3 regions of the Clostridium sp. JS66 genome follow, and region 1 is predicted to be linked to each of the others. Evidence: riboswitches for the same ligand, from Rfam matches in the RefSeq annotation. Region 1 holds a riboswitch; each other region holds the start of a gene.
The links. Region 1 has a riboswitch for S-adenosylmethionine ahead of Q6H37_RS08835 (YezD family protein). Riboswitches for the same ligand answer to the same signal wherever they lie in the genome.
Positions count from the first base shown of each region.

Region 2: linked by a shared signal. The riboswitch ahead of Q6H37_RS08405 (methionine ABC transporter ATP-binding protein) and the one ahead of Q6H37_RS08835 (YezD family protein) in region 1 are both predicted to bind S-adenosylmethionine.
Region 3: linked by a shared signal. The riboswitch ahead of proC (pyrroline-5-carboxylate reductase) and the one ahead of Q6H37_RS08835 (YezD family protein) in region 1 are both predicted to bind S-adenosylmethionine.

Region 1 covers NZ_CP131467.1:1,877,044-1,883,750, reverse strand. Annotated here, with positions in the region: gene Q6H37_RS08850 (trans-sulfuration enzyme family protein) at 1-206, opposite strand, end outside; gene Q6H37_RS08845 (class I SAM-dependent methyltransferase) at 210-839, opposite strand; T-box leader at 901-1,154, opposite strand; gene Q6H37_RS08840 (YbaK/EbsC family protein) at 1,262-1,723, opposite strand; gene Q6H37_RS08835 (YezD family protein) at 1,783-1,941, opposite strand; SAM riboswitch class I at 2,029-2,134, opposite strand; partial or broken gene Q6H37_RS08830 (nitrogenase component 1) at 2,289-3,641, opposite strand; gene Q6H37_RS08825 (nitrogenase component 1) at 3,653-5,164, opposite strand; gene nifH (nitrogenase iron protein) at 5,203-6,030, opposite strand; gene nifB (nitrogenase cofactor biosynthesis protein NifB) at 6,055-6,707, opposite strand, start outside.
Region 2 covers NZ_CP131467.1:1,771,981-1,778,687, forward strand. Annotated here, with positions in the region: gene Q6H37_RS08395 (histidine phosphatase family protein) at 1-198, opposite strand, end outside; gene Q6H37_RS08400 (Nramp family divalent metal transporter) at 465-1,676, shown strand; SAM riboswitch class I at 1,821-1,929, shown strand; gene Q6H37_RS08405 (methionine ABC transporter ATP-binding protein) at 2,045-3,115, shown strand; gene Q6H37_RS08410 (methionine ABC transporter permease) at 3,145-3,825, shown strand; gene Q6H37_RS08415 (MetQ/NlpA family ABC transporter substrate-binding protein) at 3,932-4,762, shown strand; gene Q6H37_RS08420 (epoxyqueuosine reductase) at 4,792-5,616, shown strand; gene Q6H37_RS08425 (PLP-dependent aspartate aminotransferase family protein) at 5,737-6,707, shown strand, end outside.
Region 3 covers NZ_CP131467.1:3,256,661-3,263,367, forward strand. Annotated here, with positions in the region: gene Q6H37_RS15205 (FAD:protein FMN transferase) at 311-1,357, shown strand; gene Q6H37_RS15210 (L-2-amino-thiazoline-4-carboxylic acid hydrolase) at 1,504-1,959, opposite strand; gene proC (pyrroline-5-carboxylate reductase) at 2,013-2,855, opposite strand; SAM riboswitch class I at 2,931-3,035, opposite strand; gene Q6H37_RS15220 (hypothetical protein) at 3,097-3,321, opposite strand; gene Q6H37_RS15225 (methyl-accepting chemotaxis protein) at 3,284-3,727, opposite strand; gene Q6H37_RS15230 (XRE family transcriptional regulator) at 3,889-4,443, opposite strand; gene Q6H37_RS15235 (YbaK/EbsC family protein) at 4,570-5,049, shown strand; gene Q6H37_RS15240 (MerR family transcriptional regulator) at 5,907-6,707, shown strand, end outside.

The sequences.
Region 1 (6,707 bases):
AAACCTGCATAACCTCCCTCTAAATCTGAAATAAGTTTTTCTAGTGCATATCTTGTTGGATTACCTGTTCTTGAGTATTCATATCCACTATTTACTCCCAGTTCTAACTGTCTGTACGTAGACGTTTGATAAATAGGCACATTTACAGCACCTGTAGTTTTATCTCCATCCACTCCTCCATGTATTAATAATGATTCAATATCCATTTTTTATTCCTCCTTAATTCCTTTTGCTACAAATATTCCTGTTTCTGTATATTCTCCTTTACTTGAATAGCCTTTACATTTAAGTTCTGTACTGTTTACTTGAACTTGGCTAAAGCCAGCTTCCTTAAGCCAATTCTTTATCTGTTCATGTGAAAAACCAAGCCACTCATCATGCATTTCTGTTCTAGCCCACTCTCCATTGTGCTCCTCTACATCTGTTATAACTACTGTTCCATCCTTTTTAAGTACTCTAAACATTTCTTCTATTGCTTTTTTTGCATCAAATATATGATGTAAAGCCATATTTATAAAAACTCTATCTATTGATTTATCAAACAAAGGCAAGTTTTCCATAGAACCACTAATAGGATATATATCTTTTAAGCCTTTTTTGGAAGCTGTACTATGCAGTTCTTTAAGCATATTTTTAGAGTTATCTATCGAAAAAACAATTTTAGCTTTCTCCAGTAATGCTAATGATATAAAACCTGTGCCACACCCTAAATCTGCACATATTTTATCTTTTATATCAAATTGAGAAAGTGCTGTATATTTTAGCTTTTCTTCAAAATACTCCTCTCTTATCACATTCCATTGATTTGCTATGGAATTAAAATACTCTACAGAATTCATGACAATCCTCCTAATTTTAATAATTTAATATATTTTTGGACACAAAAAACTCCTGCCTCAATACAGAGGCAGAAGTTAACTTCCGCGGTTCCACTCTGTTTATTATGCATCAAAAATAGAATACATAACAACTCATAAATATTGGTACAATAATACCTCAACGCTTTAATGGGCGTACCCACTGAAGTCTACTAAATTTCGATTCAGAGCTCCGAGACGCATTTCAGTTAACTTTCACTCAAAATCTCTTACACCCAATGGAGATTTCTCTCTGCCAGCTTCCATTTACTTACTTCTTCTCATCTTTACTTTTCCTACTATTCCTATATGTTTTTCTCATTGATATTATTATATATACTATTTATTAGTATGTCAATAGGAAAAGTAATATTTACCACTTTTCCTTACTAAAGTTCTGTATACTATTCTTGACAGACATCAACCCATTCAGCATTAGTAAGCCCTTGAATTCTTTCTGGCGATATCTTAAGTGCAGTTGTTCTCGAACCTGCTGCTGGATATACAAAATCAAAATCTTTTACAGATACATCTATATAAATATCTATAGGATTTTTCAATCCAAATGGACACACGCCCCCAACTGGATGCCCTGTTATTTCTTCTACTTCATCTAAACCAAGCATTTTAGCTTTTGTTTTAAAATAAGTTCTAAATTTTTTATTGTCTATTCTAGCATCACCACGAGTTACAACCAATATATCCTTTTCCTTCAATTTAAATGCCAGTGTTTTAGCAATAAACTTAGCTTCAACACCTATAACCTGAGCTGCAAGATCCACTGTAGCCCCACTATCCTCCAATTCAAATACTGGATCTTCTTGATTCCTCTCTTTAAAAAAATTTCTCACACTTTCTACACTCATTCTTGTATCCTCCTCTTTATATTTTAAAAGTTAAAAATGAAATTTGTTCAATTCCTAATCTACACTAGTCTCACCTTTTCATTTTTTTCTATTTGTACAACTACCCCATCCTGAATAACTAAAATTACAGAACCATATTTAACAGTTTTCAACATTTCTAAAAGTTTATTTAAATTTTCTTCTGAAATACCAGCCTTACCTCTGCTACTATTTATCACATTACCCCCTCCACTTTAATCCCATTATTTGAAAATAAAAACCTCTTCTACAAAAGAAGAGGTTTTAATGCATTATAAATACTGCTCTTCTTATCTCTCAAAAATAATTTTGTTGGATTTGGCACAGTATTCTAAAAAAGAATCCGCTGCCGAGGCTTCAAAGGGCCAATCCCTCCACCTCTCTTGATAAGAATATATCATATTAAGTTTTCAAATTTTCCTTAGATATTTCATACTATTCGTATATGTTATATATTATTATATTAGTCACATTTTAATATGTCAATATTTAATTTACAATTTTTTAATATGAGATTGGAATCCATATCTTTTATGGTTGCATAAAACTAGGCACTAGCACTAACTATGGTAGTGTATATTTTTTCAAGCAGTGTAAGTGCCCCTCTATAACCTACATAAGATTTTGATATGACAACTTCATAAGATGCTGGAAATCCTATTTCAACTATAGAACCTTTTAATTCTTTTGCTAGATCTCTTTCCCAAGTAGTTCCAAAAATAATTGGAGGTTTATGCCCAAAATCAGTTTTTCTTACTTTATCATGAATGGTATAACTGTCTTCTTCAAATTCCACGTCCAATGAAACATCTTCTGCTATATTTTTATATTCTTCTCTAATGATATATCTATATTTCTCTGGTGGGTTTTCAGTTACAATTTGTTTTGCAGGTATAAGTCCTAGCTGATTTACTAAAAACTTTGTTATAGCTAAGTTGTATGCACTATCACCTACAATTGCAAATTTGGCTGGTAACCCCCACCAATACTCTGCATAAAAGTCAGAAAAATCCTCTAAATATTTATAGTATTTTCTTTCTTCACTCTCAATAAATTCTTCTGCCTTATTTTTATCTATTCCTGAAAAATCAACTACTTTTCTCAAAAAACTGCTAGTTTCCTTTGCTCATATAGGAATTATAGGGATATGCAAGTAGGGCTGACCATACTTTTTCTTTAAATATTCTGCAGTTTTAAGTCCAAGCCATGGAGAAAGTACAAGGTTGAACTGTGCCTTTTTAATATTTTTCCATTCTGAAATTCCACTACTCTCATGTCCAAATAAAATATTGACTTCAAAACCTACACCTTCCAAAATTCTTTTGATCTCTGCAAGATCACCTCTCCAAAAAGTATTATGATATGGAAGAAGAGACCACACATTTACAAGCCCTTTTTTCAAAGGCCCCTTATAATCTCCCACATATTGATCAATAATAGCCTCTGTTACAAGTTCATGCCCTATAAAATTATTTCCTTTAAATCCTCCCGTTTCAGCATATACTACAGGTAAACCTTGATCCTGAAACTCACTTACTACAGCTCCCACATCATCTCCTACAGTTTCTGGTACGCATCCTGTCATAACTACAAATAAATCTGCATCTAAGACTTTAAAAGAGGATTCTATTAATTCTCTTAATCTATTTTCACCTCCAAATACTACTTCTTTTTCGTGTATATTAGTACTTGGTATAACAGATCCACCTCCATAACCTCCTCCTTGAAATCCATTATAAAAGGATATGTTGGAAGTTTGTTTATCAGCGCATCCTGGCCCGCAGTGGGTAATTGGAATAACCCTTGGAATTGCAAAAACACTATGCATTGCTCCAATGGCGCATCCATATCTAACCTGTTCTATTGAATTTGATTTTTCTACATTTTTTGTATTTGTCACTATTTTCACTCCTATTCCACTGCATAATTTTGCTTTTCAAGTATATATGGATCTTTCTGATCAAGCCACCATTTTGTATAAGGTAATTTTACATGTTCTTTCAAATCTTGATGAAATTTTTTATGAGCTAATATTTCAAGAATGGTCTCCCCTAAATTTAAAATTCCCTGATAGCCTATTGCATGATGTTCATCACCAAGTGGTGCTGCTGGAATTCCCATACGAGACGCAAGAGGTGCTAAACCATTATGTCTTATAAGAATAAAGTCTGGATTTACATTTTTTAGTAGTCCATAAAACTGAAACTGCTGTCTATTGCTCACGCTAAAGTTAGGAACATCATCGTAGTTATCCACTAGAAATTTTAAAGAGTCTTTACTTGGATCATTACTGTCATATACAGGATCATGATGAAATACAAGAGAACCATCAACTTGAATTCCAAGTTCCTTGAGTACTGCAATAAGTCCATGAGAATATGCTGAACCTGTAGCTGCGTAACCTTTTTTGCCTTTTAAAAGTTCTTTAAGCTCTTTAAGCCTTGGTGCTATTCTCTTATGCTCTCTCTCTATATAGGCTTCTGCTTTTTCTTCCCTATGCGTAACCTTTGCAATTTCTCTTATCCATGCATCAGTCCCTGCAATTCCATAAGGTTGTGGTGCTTTAATTTCCGGTACCCCAAATTGTTCTTCCAAAACAGCTGCCATATAAGAAGATAATGTATGACAAAACGTAATGGTTGCAGCAGCTTCTGAAAGCTTTTCCAAATCTTCTACTTCAGCTAAATCAATAACATAATTTACTTTAAGTCCAAGCTCCCCCAATATAGGTGTAAAAACATCACTTCCCCAGAGATTAATTACATTTACAAGGTTTTCTTGCTTTTTAGGGTTTTTATTTACTATCTGCCTTAGAATTCCATGCTGTGTAGCATCAAAACCAGTACTCCAGTGCTTTGACATAAAACCTTCACATGGCATTGGTACAACAGGTATTCTAAGTTCCTCTTGCATTCTAGTTGCAACACTATCTATATCCTCCCCTATAATTCCCGAAGCACATGAAGTAGCAACAAAATTTGCTTTAGGATGATGTCTATTCCATGCATCCTTTATGGATTGTTCCAGCTTGTCTAGTGCACCAAACACCATATCAGTTTCTTTTATATTTGTATTTATTATTTGTATATTTTCAACAGGTAAATTTCTAATAGCAAGACCATTTCTATATATGGAATTATAAGCTACCTGTCCTGTACCACAACCTATTGGTGCATGTTGAATTAATACTGCATCTCTTACATTGCCAGCCTGACATTCTACCATTTGTTCACTACAAGTAGAACCTTGGGTAAAGGGTCCTGAAGCTTCACACAACCTTTTTCCACCATTTCCTTTACAACCTGAACACGTATAAGCAGAATCCCTGGAAAGTTCTGAAGCCTTTCCAGTTTTCCATCCAATAATAGTTCCAAGCCGCTGTTCACGAGTTTTTACTACTGAAGTTTTAAGATTAAATTTCATTAACTTTACCTCCTCATCAACTTTCTAATTATGGTATTTTACACTACTTGCTCTACCAATCCATTTTGCAAAATTATTTCTTCCAACCTTTTTTGTGACATAGGTTTTGGAATTACAAAGTTCTTATTTTTTTCTATTGCCTCTGCTAGTGATCTGTATTCATTTGCCTGATTTGATTTAGAATCAAATTGTATTACAGTTTGTTTATTAATTTCTGCCCTTTGAACTACATTGTCTCTTGGTACAAAATAAATAAGCTGTGTACCTAATTCCTCTGCAAATGCCTCCAATACTCCCCTTTCATTGTCTACTTTTCTGCTGTTGCATATAATTCCACCTAATCTAACGCCACCTTTATTGGCATATTTTTTTATTCCCTTTGATATATTATTTGCTGCATAGAGTGCCATCATTTCTCCACTAGCCACTATATATATTTCTTTTGCCTTTCCTTCACGAATTGGCATAGCAAAACCACCGCATACAACATCTCCTAAAACATCATAAAAAACATAATCCAAATCTTCAGTATATGCGCCAAGTCTTTCAAGCATGTTTATAGATGTTATAATACCTCTTCCAGCGCATCCTACACCTGGTTCAGGTCCGCCTGATTCTACGCACTTTATTCCATTAAAGCCTTTTTTCAATATATAATTTAAATCTACATCTTCTCCTTCTTCCCTTAAAGTATCCAGTACTGTTCTCTGTGCAAGTCCACCTAAAAGTAATCTTGTAGAGTCTGCCTTTGGATCACATCCAACTACCATAACCTTTTTTCCTATTTCAGATAAACCTGCAGTTAAATTTTGTGTAGTTGTAGATTTACCTATTCCACCTTTTCCATAAATAGCTATTTGTCTCATAATATATTCCTCCTAAATTTGAATTTATTTATTTTTTTTAAGTAATTCAACAGCTTTTTTTATACCTTTATTAATTTCCTGGTACATTTCAAATACTCTTATTCCCTTCTCATAGAGCCTATCCATAGGCTCAAATCCTGCTCTGACCACAAGCACAGCATTACAATCAATTACATTTTTTATTATATTTTCTATTTTGTCCTCATGTTCTCCACAATCATATACTCCATTACAGTACTTATTTACTTTTCTCTTCTCTCGAAATTTAATTTCATCATTTATCATGTCGTATATATAAAATTCTGACGCATGCCCAAAATGTTCATCAATACTTACACCTGATTTGCTCGCAATGGCAAATCTGTACTTATGATGTTTCAATTCAATTACATCTTTATCTTCTAATTTATTTTCATTATCATTTGATTCCTTTGCAATATTGTTTTCTCTAAATTGACTTGATATATCATTCTTTAAAGTTCCAATAGCATCTGCCCTACACTGCTTGCAATGATACATCTGTTTCAATATTGAATCGCAGCTTTTTCTCATGTCATTCAATTCAACTTCGGTTACTGTAGGGTTATTTTCAAATGCACTTCCTTTAACAGGTATCAGAGGCATAATATTTGCCATATATGCTCCACATTCTTTAACTTTCCTTACTATTTCAGGAA
Region 2 (6,707 bases), 110 kb from region 1:
TCGAATGTACTTTGCCGTATCTAAGGCTCTTTTTAAAGGACTACTATAAATTAAATCAAAATCTATATTTTTAAGACGGTTTCCAAGACTTTTGGCATCTTCAATACCTTTTTCTGTAAGATTGGAATTTTTCCATCCCTGCATTCTAAGCTCTTTATTCCATTCTGTTTCGCCATGCCTTGTTAGGTATATTTTCAAATTAATCACTCCTTATAAACTATATATATATGTTTGATTATAAGAAAAAATTACTTTATAAGGTAACATTCTTAAAATGCAATGCATAATTATATTACTGAAACAAACTTAGGCTAGGTTAAGATACTTAGCCCCTAATAAATTATATTATATCAGGAAAATAAAATAAATAGCTGAGGTGTATAATGATGAGAAGTGATAGAAGTGCAATTGAGTTAAATGTTGTTCCTAACGAGCTAACAGTCATTGATGCTCAAAATAATAAAATGCTTACTAAAATAAAACAGTTATTAAAATATCTAGGACCTGCATTTGTTATTAGTGTAGCATATATTGATCCAGGAAATTTTGCAACCAATATAACTGGTGGAGCTAAATTCAATTATGAGCTCATTTGGGTAATACTGTTTAGTAATATAATGGCTATATTTCTACAAACTATGTCTGCGAAACTGGGTATAGCAACAGGAAAAAATCTTCCAGAAATGTGTGCTGAAGTTTTTCCAAAATCTGTGAATTGGATTTTTTGGATTGTTGCTGAATTAGGAGCGATGGCAACTGATTTAGCAGAGTTTCTTGGTGGAACTTTAGGATTATATTTATTGTTTAGAATCCCATTAATATATGCAGGCTTTTTAACTGGAGTAATAACCTTTGCAATAGTATATATGGAGAAATATGGTCAAAGAGTTATAGAAATTATTATAACTTTATTGATAACTGTAATTTGTACAGCTTATACCATAGAATTATTCCTTTCCAAACCAGATTGGATTGAAGTTGGTGTGCATACCATAGTTCCTATGTTACCTAATAATGAAGCAGTTTTAATTGCTGTTGGTATGCTTGGAGCTACAGTCATGCCTCATGTAATATACCTGCATTCTCATTTAGTTCAATATAGAAAATCAGGTTCATCTAATTTAGACAAATTACAACATCTTAAGATGGAAAAAATAGATATATTTGTAGCCATGAATATTGCATTTATAGTTAATGCTGCAATGGTTATAGTATCTGCTGCAGTGTTTTATAAAAATGGAATAGCAGTTGGTACTATAGAAGAAGCACATAAATCATTACAGCCTTTATTAGGAGCTTTCTCAAGTGGCGCTTTTGGAATTGCACTTTTGGCATCAGGTTTATCTTCTTCTGCAGTAGGAACTATAGCAGGTCAGACTATCATGAAAGGTTTTGTTAATTTAAGTATTCCAATAAACTTAAGAAGACTTATAACTATGTCACCAGCTATGGTAATTATAGCTATGGGAATCAATCCAATGTATGTGCTTGTGCTAAGTCAAGTTGCTTTAAGTTTTATACTTCCATTTCCAATTATTCAAATGTTATATATATCAAATCGTAAGGATTTAATGGGTGAATTAGCTAATGGCAAATATACTAAAATTTTAGGCGGATTAATAGCAGCTATAATAATATCATTAAATATATTATTGCTATATTTAACCTTTTTTTAAAGTGTTTTTATATATATTCAATTAAAAAAGTATAAATTTTAATTATAAAAGTATTGACAGTATGGAAAATTATAATTATAATGTAAATCATTAAATACTTAATTGTTTGAGACAGAAACATAAATTTAAAAGTGAATATTTTTTACCTTATCAAGAGAAACTGAGGGACTGGCCCTATGAAGTTTCAGCAACCACATGCAGTGAGCATGTAAAGGTGCTAATTCCAGCAGAACTTTGTTCTGGAAGATGAGATGGTATAGAAAATTTATGTACTTTAGTACGATTTTTTATAATGGGAATCCTCTTCTTCGAAGAGGATTTTTTATTTTTTAAATAATTAAGCAAGTATAAATTAGGGAGGGACAAAAATGATATGGCTAAAAAACATTAAAAAAATTTATACAAATGGAAATGTTGAGGTGGAAGCTTTAAAAGAAATTAATCTTAAGATCAAAGCTGGTGAAATTTATGGAATTATAGGATATAGTGGAGCTGGTAAAAGTACTTTGATTCGATGTATAAATTTATTGGAAAAGCCTACTTCAGGAGATGTAATTGTAAATGAGAAAAACTTAATGCAGCTATCGACAAAAGAACTTAGGAAAAGCAGAGAAAAAATTGGTATGATATTTCAAAATTTCAATCTTATGAGAAGTAGAACTGTATTTGAAAATGTAGCTTATCCTTTAAAGGGTAAAGGATTGAGTAAACAAGAGATAAAAGAAAAAGTACTAAGTCTTTTAAAACTAGTGGAACTTGAAGAAAAAGTTAATGTTTATCCTTCACAGTTAAGTGGTGGACAGAAACAAAGAGTAGGTATTGCTAGAGCTTTAGCCAATGATCCCGAAGTACTTTTATGTGATGAAGCAACTTCAGCTTTAGATCCGCAAACTACTGGAGCAATTTTGAAATTACTTAAGGACATTAATGAAAAGCTAAAATTAACTATAGTGATTATAACTCATCAAATGGAGGTTGTTAAGGAGATTTGTCAGAAGGCAGCAGTAATTGATGGAGGACAAATAGTAGAACAAGGATCTGTAATAGACATATTTACAAATCCAAAAGCAGATATAACAAAACGATTTATAGGTTCATTATTTCACTATGAAAAAATTTATGATTTTCTTAAAAAAGAAAATTTTGCTTTTAATGAAATTACAGAAGGAGAGAAGGTAGTAAGAATATCATTTACAGGAGAAAAAACAGGTCATGCGTTCATTTCTAAAATTTCAAGGAAATTTAGGGTAGATGCAAGTATATTATTTGGGAACATAGAAATCATCCAGAATACTCCAATTGGTAATTTGATAGTAAAGTTAAATGGATCTAATGAAGGTATAGCAAGTTCAATAAAATATTTAGAAGAAAATAATATTTCTGTAGATACAATAGATATTAAAAAAGATGATAAAAAATTAAAAATTAGCAGTAATTAAGTGCTAAAAATTTCATGGAGGCGATAAGATTGAATGAATATTTAAATAATATAGCACCGAATTTAATAAAACTCTATCCAGATATGATAAAAGCATTATTTGAAACTTTCTATATGGTTGCTATTTCAGGAATTATATCAGCAATTATTGGAGTTATTTTAGGAGTTACATTGGTAGTTACAAGGGAAGGAAATATATTAGAAAATAAAATTATTAATGGAGTGTTTGCAAAAATAATTAATATATTTAGATCTATACCATTTATTATTCTTCTTGCAGCTATTATTCCAGTTACAAGACTTTTAGTAGGTACTACCATAGGTACTAAAGGGGCTCTTGTTCCACTTATATTTGGATGTACCCCTTTCTTTGCAAGACAAATTGAATCAGCACTACTTGATATAGATAAAGGAGTAATTGAAGCTGCCCAGGCTATGGGTTCAGGTCCTTTAGAAATCATATTTAGAGTAATGTTAAAAGAAGGATTGCCAGGCATTATTCATGCTGTGACCATAACCATTATAAGTTTAATTGGACTATCAGCTATGGCAGGTACTGTTGGAGGTGGTGGACTTGGTGATTTTGCAATACGCTATGGATATCAATATTTTGAAACTGATATTATGGTAGCTACAATAATTGTACTTTTAATTATTGTTAATATTATTCAATTTTTAGGAGATATTTTATCAAGATTAGTAACACATTAATTTTCAAGAGGTTAAAGTCCTAAATGGACTTTAACGAGTAGTTCATGAGCGGAAGCGAGTAGGATTAACTACTCAGTGTTTCCGACTAAAAGGAGGAAGAAGATTCATGAAAAAATTTACAGGTATATTTTTAGCAATAACATTATCTTTGGGACTTTTATCAGGTTGTGGAGCAAGCAGTAGTTCACAGGAAAGCAGTTCTAATAAAAAACAGGTAGTAAAGATAGGTATAACAGGCGATGATCATAAGATATGGGATAAAGTTAAAGAAAAAGTTGCAAAGGACAATATTGATTTACAGATAGTTAGTTTTTCAGATTATGTACGTCCTAACTTAGCACTTGCTCAGGGAGAAATTGATTTAAATTCATTTCAACATCATGCTTATTTAGATAAGTTTAAAAAAGAACATAATTTGCAAATAACTGCTATAGGCGATACTGTGCTTGCACCTCTTGCAGTATATTCAAAAACTTTAAAATCTGTTAAGGACATTAAAAATGGTGGTAAGATAGCTATTCCTAATGATGCAACTAATGAAGGTAGAGGTCTAAACTTACTTCAAAGTGTAGGATTAATAAAATTAAAAGATGGTGTAGGAAATTTACCAACACTTAAGGATATATCAGAAAATCCAAAAAATATTCAATTTGTAGAGCTTGCAGCAACTCAAATTCCAAGGTCTCTTCAAGATGTTGATGCAGCTATAATAAATAGCGGAGTTGCAATAGATGCAAAATTTAATCCAGTTAAAGATTCTATACTTATAGAAGACGTTACTAATGATAAAGCTAAGCCTTATATAAATTTAATAGCTGCTAGAGAAAAGGATAAGGATAATGAGGCTTATAAAAAAGTAGTTAAAGCTTATCAAAGCGATGATATAAAGCAGTTTATAAAAGAAACATATAAAGGTGCTCAAGTACCTGTGTTTTAAAAGTCAGTGTTTATTAAGGAGTTTTTGATATGATTGATAACAATGAAGGTTATGAACTAAAAGTATCTATTATTGAGGAAGCAGAAAGAATGGGAGCAAATCTTATAGGATTTGCTCCTGTCCAAAGATGGGAAGAATTTAAGGATACTAAGCCAGAATTTTTCCCTGAAAACATATGGCCTGGAACTAAAATAGTTATTGTTTTAGGATTGCAAATATTTTTACCTATGCTCGAAACAACTCCTTCAGTTGTTTATTCTGAATTGTATAATACTACAAATCGGCTATTAGATGATATGGCATATAAGCTTGCAAATTATCTTAATAAGAAGGGACACAAAGCATTTTTCTTTCCAAGGGATTGCTATGGTGATATTTCTGTACTTGTTAAAAAGCCAGAAGCTGCTTTTTCTCATGTTTTAGCAGGCAAATATGCTGGACTTGGTACTATTGGATGTAATCACACTTTACTTACAAAGGAGTTTGGCCCAAGGGTAAGGCTTGTATCAGTTTTAACTGATGCTGTTATTCCAGAAGATAAAATGTGTGAAGAGGAATTATGTATTAAATGCAGTATATGCAAAAAATGCTGTCCAACAGAAGCATTTATTTCAAAGGAAGGCTCTATTTTTAAAATGGATAAAGAAAAATGTGCTAAATATCATGCTGAACTTAAAGGTGCTTATAAATATCCATGTGGAGTATGTATAAAGGTATGCCCTGTTGGAGAAGATAGAAAAATTTATGGAATGGATGCCAATAAATATTTAAAGGAAAAAGAAGTACTTAAGGAAAACAAGGATATGTCAGAATATAGTGGATGGATTCACTGCAGAAGCTATGGTTCAAATTGATTTGAGCTAATATTATGTGAGTATAAATTATATAGCTAAAGAGATTTTAAAAATATTTACATATGATAATAATGGTATAAAAATGACTATTGATAAATAGAAGTTTGGAGGAAAGGTAATATGAAAAAAAGTTTTGCAACAAGTCTTGCTCATTTAGGAGAAAAGAATCCACCATCAGTATCTTCAGCAAAGTCCATACCTATATCAATGAGTTCAGTATTTGTTTTTGATGATGTAGAAACATTAGATGCAGTATATGAAGGGGAAGTTAAGGGGTATGTGTATTCAAGAAATGGGAACCCAGTTCATGATGCACTGCAGGAAATAATTGCAAACATAGATGAAGGAGAAGATGCTCAAGTATTTTCTTCAGGAATGGCTGCTATTACTATGGCTATTATTTCACAAGTAAAAGCAGGAGATCATATAATAGCTTCAAATGTATTATATGGAGGAACTTATCAATTTCTTAAAGTTGAATTAGATAAATTTAATGTAGAGGTTACATTTGTTGATATTATAAATGATGATGTAGAAAAATACTTTAAGCAAAATACAAAATTAGTATATGTAGAAACTATATCAAATCCATTGATGGAAGCTATTGATATAAATGATATTTCTAATAAAGCTCATAATCATAATGCAAAGTTAATTGTAGATAATACTTTTGCTACAGCTGTGGTATGCCAACCACTAAAATTAGGAGCGGACGTGGTAGTTTACAGTGCCACAAAATATTTAAATGGCCACAGTGATGTAACAGGAGGAGCCGTAGTTTCAGATAAAGAGACTATAAATAAGGTGAAAAATACAGGAGCATTATATGGACCTATGATGAGTCCTTTTGATGCATGGCTTTTAATAAGAAGTTTGAGAACATTAGAGCTTAGGATAATTCAGCATTCAAATAATGCTTTGAAATTAGCAGAGTTTTTAGAAAAACACCCTAAAATTGCAAATGTATATTATCCAGGACTTATAAGTTCACCTTCTTATAAAATTGCAAATAAGATTTTCAATAGTAACTTATATGGGGGCATGCTCAGTATTGATTTGAAAAATGGGGAAAAGGGAGCTTACGATCTTAT
Region 3 (6,707 bases), 1.4 Mb from region 1:
TCTTTATAATTAAAATGCTTATAATAAAAAATATCTTTAGTATACATATACAAATGCTACTTTAAGTGAAATTATAACATATATTTTCCAATCCCTCAATTTTATTCAATTATTCTTAACTCAACTTTCGCACATACAAAATTTTAACTTAATATAATGAGTATGAATATGAAGCAACTTCTTTTAAAAACTTCAAAAGTTAAGTTTTTACTAAACAAATTCCATTGACTTAATTGTATACTTTTTCTATAATTGAGGAGCATATATGACTAATTTTCACTAAACTTGTTTAACCAGGAGGATATATAATATGAAAAAAATCAGTGCACTATTACTTGTATGTATTTTCATTACACTTTCTCTAACTTCATGCTCTAATAACAATACTCTATATGAACAAAATGCTATTAAAATGGATACATTTATGGATTTAAAAGCTTATGGTCCTAATGCTAAAATTGCAGTTGAAGAATCTTTGAAAAAAATAGATGAATTAGACAAAATGGCAAGCCCCAATATTAATACTAGCGATGTTAGTAAGATTAATAATTCTGCTGGTAAGAATTATGTAAAAGTTCATCCTGAGATACTAAAAATGATTAAAGCATCAATTCAGTACTCAAAATTGAGTAACGGTGCCTGGGATATAACCACTGGCCCTTTAATAAAACTATGGGGTATTGGAACTCAAAACGAGAGAGTACCCTCTGATTCTGAAATAAAATCCAAGTTAACTTTAGTAGGGTATGACAAAATCAGTATTAATGAAGCTGACAGCAGTATTATGCTTCAAAAGGCAGGTATGTCTATAGACTTAGGAGGTATTGCTAAAGGCTTTGCTTGTGACGAAGTATTAAAAATTTATAAAAAGTACAATATAAAAAATGGTCTTATAAACTTAGGAAATAGCAGTATATACGCTGTTGGTCAAAATGAAAGTAAGTCTCCATGGTCTGTGGCAATTCAACATCCTAGAAGTAATAGCAGTGATAATTTTCTTGGAACCATTGAGATATCTAATAAAGCTTTATCTACGTCAGGCGACTATGAAAGATATTTTATAAAAAATGGCAAAAGATATCATCATATAATTGATCCACATACAGGATATCCTGCAGATAATGGTGTTATCAGTGATACAATAATAGCTGATGGAAATCTTAATGATAATTCTATGATTTGTGACCTTCTGTCAACAACTGTATTTATATTAGGAAGAGAAAAAGGTATTCAATTTGTAGAAAACTTACCAAAAGTAAACTGTGAAATTACTACATCTGATTATAAAATATATACTTCATCAGGATTAAAAGATAAAATCGAAGATATAAATAAAGATTTTAAATACATAAAATAGAATTTTAAATATAATAGTTTCTATAAATTATTTAAAAACAAAATAAGAACATATTTTTCAACTTAAATTCCAACTTTAACCGCATTTATTTAAGTTTTAAAAATAATGTTCTTATTTATTGGCTTTAAAAAATAAATTTTATATGATCATTTTCTATCTTTAACTATAAATCTACAACATTTATCTCCATTAGTTTTGCACAAAGGTCTTTCAAAATTTAAATTAAACTTATTATATAAAACATCATCTATTTCACAGTATAATGCTCCAATATCTTCAGCTTCTAATTGTTCCCACATATCATGCATAGGACAATATGTCATATCACAAGGATTTTCTGGATCTTTTTCCCATGAAATTGATGGCATATCTTTTATCTTGGAAAAGGTTTCTGCATTTATTTCAAGTCCTTTTTCTTTAGCTTCTTCTAGCATAACTTCAGCTCTTGCTTCACCAAATTTAGTTATGGCAGCTCTAACTGCTTCTTTTCCTTTTTCTTCACCTAATCTATCTATCATTTCCTTTGCCATAAAATAATGCAATTCAGCCATAAGCTTCGCCATTCTTCCTACTGGTTCATCGGTACTTCTTATTTTGCCCATAATTTATCTTCCTTCCATATTATTAAATTATTTCATTATTTAAAGCATGATCATTATTCTGATTTTTTTGCAACTTCTTCCATACGTACTTTGCCAGCTTCAATAGCATTCATGATGGTACCTCTAAATGCACCTTGTTCTAAAGCTCTAACTCCTGCAATAGTAGATCCTCCTGGAGAGCAAACCTTATCCTTTAAACTTCCTGGGTGTTCGCAAGTTTCTAAAACCATTTTAGCTGCTCCCATAACTGTTTGTGCTGCCAAAGTTTGAGCCATTTCACGAGGAACTCCCAATTCTACTCCACCATTGGCCATAGCCTCGATAAGCATATAAACATATGCAGGTCCACAACCACTTATAGCCATTACAGAATCAATTAAATTTTCAGGCACTAAATAAGTTACTCCTAGAGCTTTAAAAATTTTAAGAGCTAATTCTGAATGTTCATTCTTTGCATTTTTGCCCTTTGCCACCCCTGAAGCTCCAACATTAACTAACATAGGTGTATTTGGTATTACTCTAATCACAGGGACTTCCTTTAAATATTTTTCAATAAATGAAGTACTTATACCTCCAACAATTGAAATTGCAAGCTGATTTTCCTTATGCCAATTACAATCCTGTATAAGTTCTAAAACTTCCTTTATAACTTGTGGTTTAACACATAAAAATATAATATCACAGTTATCTACCAAATAACTGTAACCTGTACTTTTATCACTACTTGAATTAACTACATCAAACTTTTCTTTAATATATTGAAGTCTAGAATCCAAAATATCCATAACATATACATCACAAGAAGATACAAGATCTGCTTTTATTAGCCCTCTCATTATAGCTTCTCCCATTTGTCCTGCTCCAATAAATCCAATTTTTTTACCTAAAGTGCTCATTTTTATCCTCCCTTATGTAATTATTTTACAAAAAATAAAGTTCAAGGAAAGCCTTGAACTAAATAAACAGCGTTGTCCTTATCTTTCAGCTTAAGCTGCAGGAATTGACACCAATGTATTATAAATAATACTGGTTGTCGGGTTTCATTGGGCCAGTCCCTCCACCACTCTTGATAAACAAATTTTCAATTTATTATTTGTATTATACTAACAAACAATTTCTCTGTCAACAGAACTTTCTTTATTTTTCATTTTCTTTTAATGTTTTGAACTTATTTACATTGTTCATTACATTATCAATCATATGCAACAATTTTTCAGAAGCATTAGCAACTTCCTCAGTAGAACTGCTTAATTCTTCAGCTAGAGCAGCTATTTCTCTAGAAGATGTAGAAATTTCTTCTGCAGAAGAAGATGAATTTTCTAAACTATTTATTATTATAGATTTTTTTATTATTAGCTTCAATGATAGATTTATTAACCAAACTTATTCCTGGCAACAACTTTTCAATATCACTAATTATTTCACTAAAGGAACTGGCAATACTATTTACAATACCTATTTGATTTGAAAATTGAAAATCTACATTTTTAGTATCAGTTACAACATTACTACTTTGTTTAGAAACATTTTTTAAAAGTTCACTAATATTCTGAGAGGACATTTTTGATTGTTCTGCAAGAATTCTAATCTCATCTGTTACAACACTAAATCCTCTTCCAGCTTCTCCTGCTCTAGATGCTTCTATAGACGCATTTAATGCAAGTAAGTTAGTTTGATACGATATATCATTTATTGAATCTGTCAATAAGTTTAATTTACTATTACTTTCTTTAATATCAATTGCCATTATATCAAATTCGTCCATCATTTTAGCCGTATTTTCTATACTTTTACCAAATTCATTAAAATTTTCTTTTATATAAAAAATGTCAGAAGCATGTTTTACAGAATTTTCAGATATAGTTCCTATTATTTTCGTTCAATTTATAATATCCTTAACTTGTTTTATATAATTGTAAATTTAAATATCTATTTGGAATAATAAATTATATGCTGAAAAATTACTGTTTCATCTGTTGTATTTCTATAACAGTGAGATCTATTCGCAAAATATCTTATTGCATCTCCATAGGATAGTTTATACACTAGACCACCTATCACTACTTCCATCTTTCCTTTTGCAACAACAATATATTCTTCTGTTCCTTCATTATGTGGTACAGATTTATGATCACATCCTGGTTCTAATTCAATAGTAAACACTTCAAATCTCCTAGTATTGTCATAAGCAAACAGTGGGTACACCATCATTTTTTTATCATTTTCTATTATTGGTTTAATATTATTATGAGAAACATAAACAATTTCTCTATTTTCTTCTTCCATAAAATATGAAAAAGATACATTCAATCCTGTAGCTATTTTCCATAATGTAGTTACTGTTGGATTTGAAATACCTTTTTCTATTTGTGCTAGCATTCCCTTACTTACTCCAGTAAGTTCAGCAACCTTATCTAGGCTCAATCCTTTTTGTCTTCTAATATTGTTTAAATTTTTTCCTATTATTAAATTAAAATCTTTCATTTTTTTCCTCCAATGTATTGTTTGTTATATTGTATATATGTATAATATATTATACATAATTGTTTTAATATTTACTAGAATGATTTAACATAAAAATAACAATTAAAGTTAAAGGAGGTAATCTTTATGTCATCTAATTTAAAGAAAAGTGCTCAAAAAGTTCAAAATGTACTCAATGAATTTGGATTTGAACTTAATGTAGTTGAGTTATCAGATTCTACTCGTACTGCGCAGGAAGCAGCAAATACTATAGGTTGCACAGTAAGTCAAATAGCTAAGTCATTAATTTTTAAAGGTAAGGCTTCCCAAAAACCTATCTTAATTATAGCAAGCGGCACAAATAGAGTAAATGAAAAAGTCATTAAGGAACATATAGGCGAAAAACTTCAAAAAGCAGATGCTGACTTTGTTTTAGAACACACAGGTTTTGCCATAGGTGGTATTCCCCCTATCGGTCATAAAGATTCTATTATTACATTAATTGATGAAGATTTAATGCAATATGATGAAATATGGTCTGCTGCTGGTACACCTAACGCTGTTTTTAAATTAACTCCAAAAATTTTAGTTGAAATAACAAAAGGAGATATTATCTCTATTAAATAATTATTAACTCAACTTTATCATATATAATTTGGGGTTAATATAAGCATATTGCAACACAACTTTTTAGGTGGAGTCCACATTGAATATATGGTGTATATAAAAGCCAACCGTTCATTAAGGAGCTCTAATGCCTAAAAAGTTGTGTAGTAACTATTGTAATTCTAATATGATAAATTGCTTATAATACATTATAATTATAGCTCTCCAGAAAAAAGTGTAGATTTTATAATGCTCATTATCTAGTTTACATATATTTCAGCTATTTTAATAGTATCCTATGTCACAGTCTGCAAAAATAATAAGTATCTTATAAGACACTTCAACATAATAGAAAGCAACTGCTTTTCAAACTAAATATATTACTAACAGCAGGCTGCGCCTTAATCTTTAGGCGTTGTAATTTATGATTATAAATATAATTTGGCTTACTAAAATTACTTATAACAATGTAATTAGATGTGTACACTTGAACTTGCTAGTTTGAATTTTAACTTTTATGCAGTGATATATGATAAGTGTGTCATCCCATTAGCTAAATTGTTTTAGTATTATTCTTAGTTCTAAGTTTTGGAAAGCCTTAGAACTTTAGTCCTGTCTGAGGGAACCGAGTTTGACAAAGTTCTTAGGCTTTCCAAAACTTAGAACTTTAGAATAATTAAAACATTTAGCCGTGATGACACACTTATCATATATCATGAAGTAAAAGTTAAAATTCAAACTTCCACTGTACCTTTATATCGCATAATTTTTAAATTGCAGAAGCAGAATATGAAAGAAATTGAAAATTAGTATTGACTATATAGTTATTATACACCTTAAAATCTTAAGTAAGCAGCTAAAAAGAAAGGAGCAGTATATTGAAAAAGTATCTATCAATAAGTGAAATGGCCTCAATACATAACATTTCAAGACAAACTCTTATTTATTATGACAAAATAGGATTATTTAAGCCAAATGATGTTGATGACAAAGGCTACAGATACTATAGTCCTTATCAGATTCCATTCTTAAGAGAAATTTGTTTTCTAAAATTTATAGGCATTAAGCTTGATGATATAAAAAAACATATAGAACATAGAAATCTTACTTCAGCTATTTCCTTATTGGAATACCATAAAGAATTTGTAGATGAAGAAATTAAAAGCTTGTTATCCATTCGTGAACTTATTAAACAAAGATTAAATGTATATACAAATGTTGATCAATTTAAAGATGAACTTTGCAAACCTATAATAGAAGAATTTGGTGAAAGAAAAGCACTATTTATTCCTTTTGAAAATGAAATATCTAAAAAGGAACTACACTTTACTAGTATGAAGGCATGCAATATTCTAAATAAAATCGGAATACTTTCTCCCAGAAAATTTGGTACTATTATAATGAAAAATCAATTAAATAAAAAATACATATTTCAGGGTGCTGGAGTATTTTCAATAATATCTTCTGATAATGATAACATGGAAAACATTATTACTCTTCCACCTGGAAAGTATGTTTGCATGTATAAATATGGGATGCCTTATGATACTAAGTTTTTATACCAATTAATAGAATGGATTAATGATAATAGTTATAAAATTACAGGAAATATAATTGATATGTGTCTTTTGGATACTACTTTTTATGATGAGAATACAAACGTTGACTTTTGTCAATTA